Regions from separate parts of the Fodinicurvata sp. EGI_FJ10296 genome, predicted to be linked through region 1. Evidence: predicted binding sites of a transcription regulator. Region 1 holds the regulator's gene; the other holds the start of a gene.
The links. Region 1 encodes HrcA, which represses chaperone genes, less so after heat shock. Its sites were predicted from a motif close to GTTAGCACTCNCCNNNGGNGAGTGCTAAC; they were not measured.

Region 2: groES (co-chaperone GroES) is a predicted target of HrcA. The motif match lies at 3,976-4,004, and genes of this name have one in related genera.

The regions. Positions count from the first base shown of each region.
Region 1 is NZ_JBFCVL010000001.1:545,501-552,976, reverse strand. It holds gene rph (ribonuclease PH) at 1-535, opposite strand, end outside; gene hrcA (heat-inducible transcriptional repressor HrcA) at 756-1,814, shown strand; gene grpE (nucleotide exchange factor GrpE) at 1,811-2,479, shown strand; gene ABZ728_RS02495 (hypothetical protein) at 2,490-2,759, shown strand; gene ABZ728_RS02490 (DUF1848 domain-containing protein) at 2,792-3,667, opposite strand; gene ABZ728_RS02485 (rhomboid family intramembrane serine protease) at 3,795-4,439, shown strand; gene dnaK (molecular chaperone DnaK) at 4,662-6,587, shown strand; gene dnaJ (molecular chaperone DnaJ) at 6,725-7,476, shown strand, end outside.
Region 2 is NZ_JBFCVL010000005.1:81,751-89,226, reverse strand. It holds gene ABZ728_RS11765 (FAD-dependent oxidoreductase) at 1-842, opposite strand, end outside; gene mazG (nucleoside triphosphate pyrophosphohydrolase) at 960-1,805, shown strand; gene groL (chaperonin GroEL) at 1,911-3,578, opposite strand; gene groES (co-chaperone GroES) at 3,642-3,929, opposite strand; gene hflX (GTPase HflX) at 4,030-5,433, opposite strand; gene hfq (RNA chaperone Hfq) at 5,442-5,693, opposite strand; gene ABZ728_RS11735 (D-amino-acid transaminase) at 5,914-6,795, opposite strand; gene trkA (Trk system potassium transporter TrkA) at 6,885-7,476, opposite strand, start outside.

The DNA.
Region 1 (7,476 bases):
GATCGAGCAGCGCGGAACCCTGCCACAGCCCACAGGATACCGCAGCGACCCGGCCCGTCAGTGGCACGCGGGTGATGGCACCGATTCGCACCATGTGTCGGAATGCCAGTGCCAGAGCCACATAGCCGCCGGTCACTGACGCCGTTCGGGTGCCGCCGTCGGCCTGGATGACATCGCAGTCAAGCTTGACCTGATATTCGCCCAGCGCCTTCAGATCGGTGACGGCGCGCAGGCTCCGGCCAATTAGCCGTTGGATTTCCTGTGTCCGCCCCGTCTGGCGGCCGCGCGCGGCCTCGCGATCGGTGCGCGTGTCGGTCGACCGGGGCAGCATGCCATATTCCGCCGTCACCCAACCCTTGCCGGTGTTCTTGAGGAAGGATGGCACGCGGGCTTCCACCGACGCCGTGCACAGGACATGGGTATCGCCGAAACGAACCAGGCACGACCCTTCGGCATGTTTGCTGAAATTCGTTTCCAGCGTAATGGGCCGAAGCTGGTCGGAAGCACGCCCCGAAGGGCGGGATACTATGGACATGGAGGCCACGCGCGTCTTGTGATTGGGTGGCCGCAAGCTATCGCTTCAGGGCCCTCCCGTCCAGACGCACCGTCAGATGCACCGTTCAGGCGCCTTGACCTTACCGCTTTTCAGGCATTCTCTTGATGCTGACCGACGTTGACGCAGTGACGCGGTGTCCCTACATAGCGGGCGTAATGCCATGACACAGGTTCAAGATCTGCTACCGCCACACAAGGATATGTTCGCCGACCTCAACGAGAGATCGCGCGAGATATTCCGACATATCGTCGACGCCTATGTCGAGACGGGCGAACCCATTGGTTCGCGGTCGATCTCGCGTCGACTGGGCCTCAATCTGTCGCCCGCGACGATTCGCAATGTGATGGCGGATCTTGAGGATCTCGGACTGATCGCCTCCCCGCATACGTCGGCAGGACGGTTACCGACGGATCTGGGCTTGCGTCTGTTTGTCCATGGCCTGCTCGAGATCGGCGATGTCGGCGAGGAGGAACGGCGCAATCTGGAAGCTCAATGCGCTACGGCCGAACGGTCGATGAGCGATGTTCTCAGCGATGCGACGACAGCGCTGAGCGGACTTACGAATTCTGCCGGTCTGGTCGTCGCACCAAAGAGCGACCGGCCGCTGAAACATATCGAATTCGTCCATCTGTCGCCCGGACGGGCACTGGTCGTACTCGTCAATCAGGACGGTCTGGTCGAAAACAGGGTATTGGAGATTCCGGCAGGCATGCCGCCATCGGCGCTGGTCGAGGCCTCCAACTATCTGAACAGCCGGATCATCGGCCGTACGGTCTCGGAGATCCGCAAGGAGGTGGCCGACGAAGCACAGCGCCAGCGCGATCAACTCGACAGCCTGACCGCAAAGCTGGTCGACGCCGGGTTGGCCACCTATACCGACGGCGGATCGGGCGGGACCCTGATCGTCAAGGGGCAATCCCGACTGCTGTCCGACGTTACGGCACTGGACGACCTGGAGCGGGTCAAGACCCTGTTCGAGGTGCTCGAAACAAAGGACGCCATGGCGCGGCTGCTGGAAGCGACCGGCACCGCCGATGGGGTTCAGATATTCATCGGTGCGGAGAACAATCTCTTCCGCAATACGGGGTGTTCCATGGTGATCGCCCCTTATAAGAACAGCCAGGAGCATATCGTGGGCGCCATTGGCGTGATCGGTCCAACCCGGCTGAACTATGCGCGCATCATTCCGATGGTCGATTACACCGCGAAGCTGATCGGCCGACTACTCTGGGACAGAAAAGAGCAGCATACAGGATGAGTACAGGACAATCGAAGCGGACTGACCCGGCCGCCGAAGACGCGGCGCCCGGCACGGCAAACCCGGAATCGGAAGACCGGACAGATCGGACAGGTGGCGGTGCTCAGGCCGGTAGCGAATCGGCATCCGATGCCGGAGACGCCAACGGCGAGAGCGATCACGCCGCTGCCGAAATCGCCCGCCTGACGGCCGAGAACGAAAAGCTGCGCGATCAGGCTCTGCGCGCCATGGCCGAGACCGAGAATATCCGTCGTCGGACGGAACGCGAAAAGGAAGACACGGCCAAATATGCCGTGACCAAGCTGGCGCGCGATCTGCTGGATGTGGCCGACAATCTGCGCCGTGCCCTCGATGCGGTGCCGGCAGAGACGATCGAAGCCAGCGAGGATCTGCGAAAGATCGTCGATGGCGTTGCCGCGACGGAAAAGGGCCTGATCGACACCTTTGACCGTCATGGCATCACCCGGATCGATCCGCAGGACGAGAAGTTCGACCCGAATTTCCACCAGGCGATGATGGAAGTTCCTGCGACAGGCAAACCCGGCGGCACCGTCGTGCAGGTATTGGCGCCCGGCTACGTCATCCACGGGCGGCTTTTGCGGGCGGCGATGGTTGCCGTGGCTGCCAGCGGTGAACCGCCCCAGCGGGTCGACACATCAGCCTGAGGATCAATGAATGTGGCGTGACTTTTGGCCGAGCATCCGCCACCTGAGCCGGGGCGCCTGGACGATCATCATCGTACTGATCGTCCTGCTCGGCGCCGGGACTGCCGGCGCCTGGCAGATCTGGGCGTCGCTCGGCGGCACGGCCATATCGACCCATGGCCTGATCGCCCTCGCTCTGGGGGCGGTCTTCACCCTGCTGCTGGGCGGCGGGCTTATGGCGCTGGCGTTCTATTCCGCTCGCCACGGCCACGACGATATCGAGGGCCGGGACGACCGATAGCGGACGTGCCGCGCATCATAAGAAGCATGTGATCAGGGACGAAGCGACGGTGCACCCGGGGCATGCGCAGCGTGATTGGCCTGCGCCTTGTCCCGGTTGCGAACAGCATAGCAATAGACGCATCCATGCGGGCAGGTATCGTAGACGCCGATATCGCGTGACCGGGCGCACAGGCAGCCGGGCCGGTTGCCGGCCACCGGGGCCTTGAGCGGCCGGCCGGCCAGATCGGAGAGCCGTACCGCGTCGATGCAGCGGGCCGACTTTAAGGTCCCGGTGACCAGATCGGACTGCGAGCACACCGTCGGCGTCATGCCGTGGAGGGCTGCGATGCCGCCCAGTCGGGCCAGCAGATCCTGTTTTTCTGTCAAATCAGGATCACGCCATGCAAATCCGTCCAGGTGAGCCCGACGGTCGAGATTGGTCCGCGTCTTCTTGTATATCGTCGCCATCGACAGCACGACCTCGTCTACCGACCCGGCCAGCGCCGATGCCAGCCGGTCCACGGTATCGATGTGGAAGGTCGGCGGGGTCAGATCCGAAATCAGCACCGGGTCATAGCGCCAAACGACGGCGCGTCGGCCGAAGCGATCGGAAAGATCGCGGACCAGTGCGATGGCGCGATCCGGCGCGATCACCGATCGATCAAGCGGCCGGGGATAGCCGGTGATCGTCATCTGCACGACGAACGGCCGTTCCATGCGTCGAACATCGTCCAGCGCCGCATCGAACGGTGCCGGATTGCGGGTCCAGAAGACGAATCCGTCAACGCCCGCGGGCGTCAGATCCACCCGGTAGTCCCGCCCGCCATACGGGTTTGGAACCATGCAATACCCCTCTGACAGGCGTTGGCGGAACCAGGGCCCGTAAAAGGCCGGAATATCGGTTCTATAGCTGGCGGAAACGATCATTCGTGCTCACCTTTCCGGTAGGAGCCTCAATTCGTGACCTGTCCGTTGTCATAGGTATACTGTCCGCATGAATGCCGAACCGAACCCTTTTCGCACTCGTCCCTCTCAACGGGACGGGGGCGGTGCTTTGCCGCCGGCCGGCGGCCCGGCCTTCAATGTGCCCCCGATCACGCTTATATACCTGGCGGCGATCGGGGCGGTATTCCTTCTGCTGCAGATCGGCGGCCAGACGCTGCACCAATGGATTGTCATCAATGGCAGCGTCATTCCGATACGGTTCGCCGCCGCTTTCCAGCATCCGGGATCGGCTGAATTCTGGGCGACGCTGCCGTCTCTTCTGACCCACGCGCTGATTCATCGAGACGGGCTGCATATTTTGGCCAATGCCGGATTTCTGCTGGCCTTCGGCAGTATGGCCGAGCGCATGCTGGGGCGGTCGCGTTTCGTTTTGCTGGTCGCGGCCAGTGCGATCGGCGGAGCGGCGGCACAATTGCTGGCGAGTTGGGGCGAATTCAGCGTGATGTTCGGCGCTTCAGGCGTCGTTTCGGGCTGCATCGGAGCGGTATTGGCGACCATGGTCATTACCAGTGTGCCCGGTTCGGCCCGCCGGCGTTTCGCCATCAATATGGCGCTTATCCTGATTGCCGCCAATCTCGTTATCGGAATCGGCGGGCAATGGCTGACCGCTAACGGCGCCGCCATCGCCTGGCAAGCCCATATCGGCGGCTTCGTCGTCGGATTTTTCCTGCCGTTCGTGACATTGCAACGATGATGGCTGGTTGCAGGCCCGAATGGCCGCGCTTATATCCACAGTGATCGTAGGGGCGGCCAGGCGATCGCACGGTCATCGATCCGATGGCCCACGCGATCATGCCATCCGGCCCGACGGAGCAAATTCGAGATCAACAGCCTGTTGGGAAACCTGGAGGCGCCTTCAACCGGTGTCATTGCCCCGGGGGCCTTCGGGAATTCGCCACAAGACGAGAGGAAGATTATGGGTAAGGTTATCGGTATTGATTTGGGCACGACCAATTCATGCGTCGCCGTCATGGACGGCAAGCAGGCAAAGGTCATCGAGAACGCCGAAGGTGCGCGCACGACCCCCTCGATCGTCGCGTTCGCCGAGGATGGTGAGCGTCTGGTCGGCCAGTCGGCAAAGCGCCAGGCGGTGACCAACCCTGAAAATACCCTGTTTGCCATCAAACGACTGATCGGGCGCCGGTTCAGCGACCCGATGACGAAAAAGGACAAGGATCTGGTTCCGTACCAGATCGTCGAGGGCGAAAACGGCGACGCCTGGGTTTCCGCGCGCGGCGAGAAATATGCCCCAAGCCAGATCAGCGCCTTTACCCTTCAGAAGATGAAAGAGACCGCCGAAGCCTATCTCGGCGAAACGGTCGACCAGGCGGTCATCACGGTTCCGGCCTATTTCAACGACAGTCAGCGTCAGGCGACCAAGGATGCCGGCAAGATCGCCGGTCTTGAGGTTCTGCGCATCATCAACGAGCCGACTGCCGCGGCGCTGGCCTACGGGCTCGAAAAGAAGGGCACCGGCACGGTTGCCGTCTATGACCTTGGTGGCGGTACCTTCGATATCTCCATCCTGGAAATCGGCGACGGCGTCTTCGAGGTGAAGTCGACCAACGGCGATACCTTCCTCGGCGGTGAGGATTTCGACGCCAAGATCGTCGACTATCTGGCCGACGAGTTCAAAAAGGAAAGCGGGATCGACCTTCGCCAGGACAAGCTGGCACTGCAACGCCTGAAGGAAGCGGCGGAAAAGGCCAAGATCGAGCTGTCGTCCAGCAGCCAGACCGACGTCAACCTGCCATTCATCACGGCTGACCAGAGCGGGCCCAAGCACCTCAACATCAAACTGTCGCGGTCGAAGCTTGAAAGCCTGGTTGAAGATCTGGTCGAGCGGACGATCGGTCCCTGCCGGGCCGCGCTGAAGGATGCCGGCCTCAAGGCCAGCGAAGTCGACGAAGTCATCCTCGTCGGTGGACAGACGCGGATGCCCAAGGTCTTCGATGCGGTCAAGAATTTCTTCGGCAAGGAGCCTCATCGCGGCGTCAACCCGGACGAAGTGGTCGCGATCGGTGCCGCCATTCAGGCCGGCGTGCTGCAGGGCGAAGTCAAGGATGTCCTGCTCCTCGATGTGACGCCGCTGTCGCTTGGTATCGAGACGCTCGGCGGTGTCTTCACCCGGCTGATCGATCGGAATACGACGATCCCGACGAAGAAGTCCCAGGTGTTCTCGACCGCCGAGGACAATCAGCAGGCGGTGACCATCCGGGTCTTCCAGGGTGAACGCGAAATGGCCGCGGACAACAAGCTCCTCGGGCAGTTCGATCTGGTCGGCATTCCCGGTGCACCGCGCGGCGTTCCGCAGATCGAGGTCACTTTCGACATCGATGCCAACGGTCTGGTCAACGTGGCCGCCAAGGACAAGGCGACCGGCAAGGAACAGACCATCCGCATCCAGGCATCGGGCGGCCTGAACGAGGACGAAATCGAGCGCATGGTCAAGGAAGCCGAGTCCAACGCGGAATCGGACAAGAAGCGGCGCGAACTCGTCGAAGCGCGCAATCAGGCCGAGACCATCATTCATTCGACCGAAAAGCAGGTCGCCGAAGCCGGGGACAAGGTCGATCCGGCCGACAAGTCCGCTGTCGAAACGGCGCTTCAGGAACTGAAGGACGTCAAGGACGGCGAAGACCTCGAAGCCATCCAGACAAAGACCTCGGCCGTTGCCCAGGCGGCGATGAAGATCGGCGAGGCCCTGTACAAGGATCAGGGCGGCGGTGACGACAGCGGCGGCGATGCCGGTTCCGGCGGTGAACAGGCACAGGCTGACGACGGCGTCGTGGATGCCGATTTCGAAGAAGTGGATGACGATAAGAAAAGCCGCTCTGCGTAATAAATAGGCCAGGTCGGGCGCGTCCGGTATCGGGCGCGCCCGAGTTGCGTCTATCGCTTATTTCCGTTTACAGCTAATATACCGGCCGCACTCGCGACGGTCTCGCGGCGATCAATCCGACGAGGATAAGTCTATTCATGGCGAAGCAGGACTATTACGAGCTGCTCGGCGTCTCGCAGAGCGCGTCTGCGGACGAAATCAAAAAAGCTTATCGCAAGATGGCGATGAAGTATCATCCGGACAGAAATCCGGACGATGCCGAGGCTGAGGCGCGATTCAAAGAGGTTTCCGAGGCATACGAGGTCCTCAAGGACGATCAGAAACGCGCGGCCTATGACCGTTACGGGCATGCGGCGTTCGAGGAGGGCGGCGCTGGAGCCGGAGCCGGCGGCGCCGGATTCGGCGGCGGATTCGCCGATATTTTCGAGGAAATGTTCGGCGAGGCCATGGGTGGCCGCCGCAGTCGGCGCGGCACCGGCCGAGGCGCCGACCTGCGCTACAACATGGAAATCACCCTGGAGGAAGCGTTCGCGGGGAAACAATCCTCCATTCGCGTGCCGACATCGGTGACCTGCGAAGCTTGCGACGGCGACGGCGCCGAGCCCGGGACCGAACCGACCGCCTGCCCGACCTGCCGGGGCGCTGGCAAGGTCCGGGCACAGCAGGGTTTCTTTACCATCGAACGCACCTGCCCGACCTGCGCCGGTATGGGGCGCGTGATCAGCAATCCCTGCAAGGCGTGCAGCGGCGCCGGGCGGGTTCGCCAGGAAAAGTCACTTCAGGTCACCATTCCGGCCGGTGTCGATGACGGGACACGCATTCGTCTTGCCGGCGAGGGCGAAGCCGGTATGCGCGGCGCGGCGCCGGGCGATCTTTATATCTTCCTGTC
Region 2 (7,476 bases), on a different contig from region 1:
ACAGCTATGTCCCATTCTTCGGGCGCGGCATCACAGGGTGGGGTCGGTGTTGCGTCGATCGGTGAAACCATCAGCTTTGTCCCGGCTTCCGGCCTGGCATACCAAGTGTCCCGGGCATCGTTCATCATTGGCCAGTCGGCGATCTGATAGCCGGTAGGGCCATCAATGATTACTGCGGTCCGCCGCTTGGGCACGAGCCCGATTGGTGCAGCGCCAAAGGCGCCGGCGACTTCGTCCGCCCAGGCACCAGCGGCGTTGACGATGACAGGGGCCGACACCTCCTGGCCATCGGCCGTTGGCACTGTCCAGAGTCCGTCCCGGCGGCGGATCGTGGCCTGGACCCGGGCATTCAGATGGACCAAAGCCCCTGCCCGGCGCGCCCGGCGCAGAAAACCCTGATGCAGGGCCGCGACATCGATGTCCTGTGCGTCCGGTTCATAGTTCGCCGCGGCTACGCGTTCGGGCTTGATGATCGGTACAAGGTCCCTTGCTTGCTGCGCGGTCAGCCGCTCGACAGGAACCGATGCTTCTCTGGACATTCTGTCCAGTATGCTCTCGTCACCGGGGCCCGCAATCACAAGGACGCCGCGCTTTCGGACCAGCGCGGTCCCCGCAAAGTCATCCGGAGGTTCACGAAAAAACGCGCCGCTGGCATGGGTCAGGCACCGAACATCCGACGGGCCATAGTTGGTGATGTACATCGCCGCCGAACGGCCAGTGCTGTGATAGCCAGGATGGGCCTCCTGCTCGATCAGCGCCACACGGGCCTCGCCAGCCAGCGCGGCGGCGATGGATGCCCCCGCGATGCCGGCACCGATCACGATAAAATCCGCCGTCGCCATGGTTTTCTCCGCGTTATATGCCTGTATCGGTGGCGTCTGCCAAATCAGGCTCTACCATGATAAAAGAGCCTCTGCCATTCGCCGAATGTCTCCGGTAAACGATCGGGATCTATCTCCATGTCCGAAGAAGACCAATCTCCCGCCGACCCGAACCGGATCGGCGACCCGCTTGGCCGGTTGCTGGCGATCATGGACCGGTTGCGCGATTCCGCGACGGGATGTCCCTGGGATCTGGAACAGACCTTCGCGTCCATCGCCCCGCATACGATCGAAGAGGCATATGAAGTCGCCGACGCGATCGAGCGCGGTTCCATGGATGATCTGCGCGATGAATTGGGTGATCTGCTGTTTCAGGTCGTCTTTCACAGCCGAATGGCGCGCGAGGCCGGCGCGTTCGGTTTTGCCGACGTGGCCCGCACGATCGGCGACAAGATGATTGCCCGGCATCCGCACATATTCGGCAACCAAACCATCGCGTCGGCCGAGGCCATGACCGGGCTGTGGGAGAAAATCAAAGAGGACGAGCGACGCGCAAAGGCTGGCAACGGCCCTGCCCGCACTCTGGACGGCGTAACCAAGGGTCTTCCGGCCCTGACGCGCGCCGTCAAACTGCAACGACGCGCGGCCCGCGTCGGCTTCGACTGGGATACGGCACCGCCGATCCTGGCGAAACTTCGCGAAGAGTTGGAAGAATTGTGCGCTGCTCTGGAATCGGGTTCATCTGCTGCGACGGCCGAGGAAATCGGCGATCTGTTGTTTACCGTGGCCAATCTCGGGCGGCACCTGGGAATTGATCCCGAGGCGGCGCTACGGGGATCCAATGCGAAATTCGAGCGGCGGTTTGCCCATATCGAAGATTGTCTCGACCAGATCGGACTGACACCGGCCGAGGTCGATCTTGAGACGCTGGACGGCTATTGGAATCAGGCACGCAGCATCGACAAGGCTGGCGAGGCAAGCTAGCCCAGGCAAAGACGAGACAAAAAAACAGGGGCACCATTTGGTGCCCCCGCTTCTTCTGGAGTATGGCGTACCTTGCGGTACGGCCAGGCGTCGAGTGACGGGCGATTAGAAGCCCATGCCACCCATACCGCCCATGCCGCCCATTCCGGCCATGCCGCCACCGCCGGCGCCGGCGCCGCTGTCGTCTTCCTTCTGCGGATGGTCGGCGACCATCGCTTCGGTGGTGACGAGCAGACCTGCAACGGATGCAGCGTTCTGAAGGGCCGCACGAACGACCTTGGTCGGGTCGATCACACCGGCCTTGATCAGATCTTCGTAGGTCTCGGTCGCTGCGTTGTAGCCGAAGTTCGCTTCCTTCTGCTCCATCAGCTTACCCACGACGATCGAACCGTCGACGCCCGCATTGGTCGCGATCTGGCGGATCGGCGCTTCGAGCGCGCGGCGGATGATGTCCATCCCGACGCGCTGATCGTCGTTCTCAGGCTTCAGACCAGCCAGGACACGGGAAGCGTAAAGCAGCGCAACGCCGCCACCCGGGACGATGCCCTCTTCCACGGCCGCGCGGGTCGCGTGCATGGCGTCGTCGACGCGGTCCTTCTTTTCCTTGACCTCGACTTCAGATGCGCCGCCGACACGGATAACGGCAACACCGCCAGCCAGCTTGGCCAGACGCTCCTGCAACTTTTCACGGTCGTAATCGGACGTGGTCTCTTCGGACTGGGCCCGGATCTGACCGCAGCGGGCTTCGATGTCCGCCTTGTTGCCGGCACCGTCGACGATCGTGGTGTCGTCCTTGGTGATCGTCACCTTCTTGGCGGAGCCGAGCATGTCGAGATTGACGTTTTCCAGCTTGATGCCGACGTCTTCCGACACGACCTGGCCACCGGTCAGGATCGCCATGTCTTCCATCATCGCCTTGCGACGATCACCGAAGCCCGGGGCCTTGACGGCTGCGATCTTGAGACCGCCGCGCAGCTTGTTGACGACCAGCGTCGCCAGGGCTTCGCCTTCGACGTCTTCAGCGATGATCAGCAGCGGACGGCTCGACTGAACGACCGATTCAAGAACCGGCAGAAGGGCCTGAAGGTTGGACAGCTTCTTTTCGTGGAAAAGAATGTACGGGTTGTCCAGCTCCGCCTGCATCTTCTCGGAGTTCGTGACGAAGTACGGGCTGAGATAGCCGCGGTCGAACTGCATGCCTTCGACGACTTCGAGCTCCGTGTGGAGACCCTTGGCTTCCTCGACCGTGATCACGCCTTCGTTTCCGACGCGTTCCATGGCCTGGGCGATCATCTCGCCGACTTCCTTCTCGCCATTGGCAGAGATGGTACCGACCTGGGAGATCTCGCTGTTCGTCTCGACCTTCCGCGAGCGCGACTTGATGTCGGCGACGACGGATTCGACGGCCGCATCGATGCCGCGCTTGAGATCCATCGGGTTCATGCCGGCAGCAACGGCCCGCACGCCTTCGCGCACGATGGCCTGCGCCAGAACGGTCGCCGTACTCGTGCCGTCACCGGCGAGATCGTTGGTCTTCGAGGCCACTTCGCGCAGCATCTGCGCGCCCATGTTCTCGAATTTGTCGGTCAGTTCGATTTCCTTGGCGACGGTAACACCGTCCTTGGTCGTCCTCGGCGCGCCGAAGCTCTTGTCGATCACGACATTGCGGCCCTTGGGGCCGAGGGTAACCTTGACGGAGTTCGCCAGAATATCCACACCGCGCTGCATGCGGTCGCGGGCATCGATGCCGAATTTAATGTCTTTTGCGCTCATAGCCGTTCTCTCTTCTCAGTCTTGTGCCGCAGAATCTTGGAAGAATGATGGGTCGGCGACAATTTATTCCAGAATGCCCATCAGATCGGATTCGCGCATAATCAGGTAGTCAGCGCCGTCCATCTTGACTTCGGTGCCGGACCATTTGCCGTACATGACCCGGTCGCCGGCTTTGACGTCGAGCGGATTGACCTTGCCGTTGTCGTCGCGAGCGCCGGGGCCGACGGCGACCACTTCACCCTGCATGGGCTTTTCCTTGGCGGTATCGGGAATGATGATGCCGCCCTTGGTAACTTCGTCCTGTTCGGTCGGCTTGACCATTACGCGATCGTGGAGAGGCCTGAAAGCCATGCGGTGTCGCTCCTTTGGTTGGATTGTGGGCACATTGCGGTTGCCTGTTAGCACTCACGCTCTGTGAGTGCCACGGACATAATCAAACGGTCGAACCAGTTCAACCCGGAATTTCGACCTGATCGCCAAAAGATTTTTCGAAGCGCGCCCGATCCTGCAGCGACAGACGAACCGTCAGCGATATCCGCTCCCCGTCGTCGTGGCGCTCGACGACGTCTCCGTTCTGATAGAGCCAGGCGATAACCTGCCCTTCGCTAGAGGCAACGGTGAGCGTCAACGACGTGCGTGCCTGATCCAGCCGCTCCCTGATAGCGGCAAGCAATGTGTCGACGCCCTCGCCGGTCAGGGCGGACATGGCCAGGGGCTGGGTTCGGCGCGAATTGGCACCCGAACCTGCGCGAAGCACCGCATTCGGCGAACCGTCGGCTTCGGGTTCCAGAAGATCGGCTTTGTTCAGCACTTCGATGAGCCGTGGGTCGGATTCAGTATCGATGCCCATCGATCCCAGGACGGCATTCACATCCTGACGCTGGGCTTCGGCGTCAGGATGTGCGGCGTCGCGTACATGTACGATGATATCTGCGGCGTCCACTTCTTCGAGTGTGGCCCGGAACGCGGCGATCAGTTGCGTTGGCAGGTCCGAAACGAAGCCGACCGTATCCGATACGATGGCCTTGTGACCGCCGCCGAGTTCAATCTGCCGCATGGTCGGATCCAGGGTCGCAAACAGCAGGTCCTTGGCGAACACATCCGATTGAGTCAGCCTGTTGAAGAGCGTGGATTTTCCGGCATTCGTGTAACCGACAAAGGCAACGACCGGATAGGGAACGCGCTCTCGCGATTTCCGATGGAGGCCACGCGTGCGTCGTACGTCCTCAAGATCCCGTTTCAGTCGGACGATCCGGTCATCAATCTGCCGACGATCGAGTTCTATCTGCCGTTCTCCGGGTCCGCCCATGAATCCGGCACCGCCGCGCTGCCGTTCAAGGTGGGTCCAGGATCGGACGAGGCGGGAACGCTGATACGACAAGTGCGCCAGATCGACCTGAAGCATACCCTCCTTCGTCCGGGCGCGTTCGCCGAAGATTTCGAGTATCAGACCAGTTCGATCGATGACCTTTACGTCCCAGGCCCGTTCCAGGTTGCGTTGCTGGATCGGTGAAAGATCGTGATCGATCACAACGATTTCGGGCCGCTTTTCGTGGATTTCCCCGGTGAGTTCCGCCACAGCACCGCCACCAAGCAAGGTGCCCGGGACAGCCTTGTTGACGCGCACACTTCGTGCAACCACGACAGTCAGATCGATCGCCGCGGCAAGCCCGACAGCTTCCTCAAGGTGAGCTTCGGGGGTGCGAAGCCCCCGAGCGCTGCCCTTTGCCTCTCCCCGAACCTCCGGGTGGAGAACGAAAGCCGTGCCGGGGATGGCAGGCAGTCGTTCATCGTCATCATGGGCCGCATCGGGGTGCGGCCCATCGTTGGAAGGATGGCTATCGGAGGGCGTCATGATGCGGTTCAGGCCTCTTCCTCTTCCTTGGCGGTTTCGAACAGTTGAATGGGGTGTGCCGGCATTACAGTCGAGATGGCGTGCTTGTATACAAGCTGTGAGTGGGCATCGCGCCTGAGCAGGACCGAAAAATTATCGAACCAGGTTATAATTCCTTGCAATTTAACCCCATTTACAAGAAAAATGGTCACCGGTGTCTTTTGCTTTCGACAATAGTTAAGAAATACGTCTTGTACGTTCTGATTTTTTTCAGACATCAGTTGACCCCGATGGTTTGTAGTGGATGACTGCCGATCTGTCACCCGGAGGTTGTTAGCCGGTCTGGCGAACCGATTCAGGTGAAACGACCCATTTCCAAAGCGATATGGTGACGGGCGAACCCGACGCCAAGGGGCTAAAGCCCCGGCGTTAACGTCAGCCGCCGAAGAAGGACAGCGTCAGGCTCTGGGCCTATCCGGCGTCGGTCCGCTTCAATTTGCCCTACCCGGCAATATAAAGCTCCGCGCGGTCGGATTCCGCGAATGCGACATAGTGTCCGCGCAGGGCGGACGACAGCGAACCTGGATGGCCGTTGGCAACGGGTTGCCCGTCAATGCGCGTGATCGGGGTGACATAGGTCGTTGCACTGGTAAGGAATGCCTCCCGTGCTTCCTGAGCCTCGGCCACGGAAAAGGGGCGCTCCTGGAATTCGTATCCCTCTCGGGCCGCGATCGCCAGGACCGAACGCCGAGTGATGCCGTTGAGGATGTCATTGGTGGCCGGTCTGGTCACCAGAACACCGTCCTTGGTGACGATCCAGGCGTTGGAAGAACACCCTTCGGTGACATTCCCGTCGTCATCGACCTGCCAGGCCTCGAAGGCCCCGGCGTCGGCGGCCTGTTGCTTGCCCAGTGCCTGAGGCAGCAACGCGACCGTCTTGATGTCGCGGCGTTTCCAGCGAATGTCGGGAATCGAGACGACGCTGACGCCTTCGTCGTCGCGCAGAGTGGCGGCAGGCGCCCGCGCGTTGCGTTTCGTCGTCATGACGAGCGTCGGGGCGACCCCCTTGGGGAATTTGAAGTCCCTTGGTGCGACTCCGCGGGTAATCTGCAGATATATCAGCCCGTTGTGCAGACGATTGCGGCGGATCAGTTCACGCATGACCAGCGCGAGCGCCCGGCGTGTCATCGGCGCCTGGAGGCGCAGTTCATTCAACGACCGCTCCAGCCGATCCAGGTGTCCTGCTTCGTCGACAAGACGGCCCCGATGAATGCTCACCACCTCGTAGACGCCGTCGGCGAACTGAAAACCCCGGTCCTCGATGTGGACGGCGGCGTCGCCGTGCGGAACATAGCGGCCATTGACGTAAGCGAAACGTGGCATCTTCGTCGAAGCTCCCCTTTGGCGGGACGGTTCACGGCGCAAGCCGTGTCGAAAGGCGCAGTCTTGAGCGCACTGTGTAGCCGGAGTTATCAGAAGAATTCCAGTCGTACAGCGAACATCTTCTCGATTTTTTTCACCGAGGCGCTGGCGGAAAGCAGGATCACGCGGTCATGGGGCCTGATGACGGTCTTCGGCCTGGCGATGATCACGTCGTCGCCGCGAACCACAGCGCCGATGATAACGCCCACCGGCAGCCTGATGTCCTTGATCGGCATGTTCACCAGGCTGGATGTGTCCAGGGCTTCAGCCTCTATGATCTCGGCGAAACCGTCGCGCAGCGAGTGAACAGCTTTGATCCGGCCCCGCCTTACGTGCTGCAGAATGCCCGATGCCGTTATCGCCCGGGGACTGACAACGGCGTCCACCCCCAGTCCGGTGATCAGCGACCCGTAAACGTCGGTATTGTTCACGAGTGTGACCGCGCGCTGGCTACCGTGCTTCTTTGCAAGCAGTGAGGCGAGAATATTGACTTCGTCGTCGTTGGTAACCGCCACCACGGTCTCGGTGACACCGATATTCGCTTCCTCAAGCAGTTCCGTGTCGAGACCGTCGCCGGTCAGGACGAGCGTTCGGGACAGCGTTTGGGCAATGTAGGCCGCACGATCCTCGTTCTCCTCGACG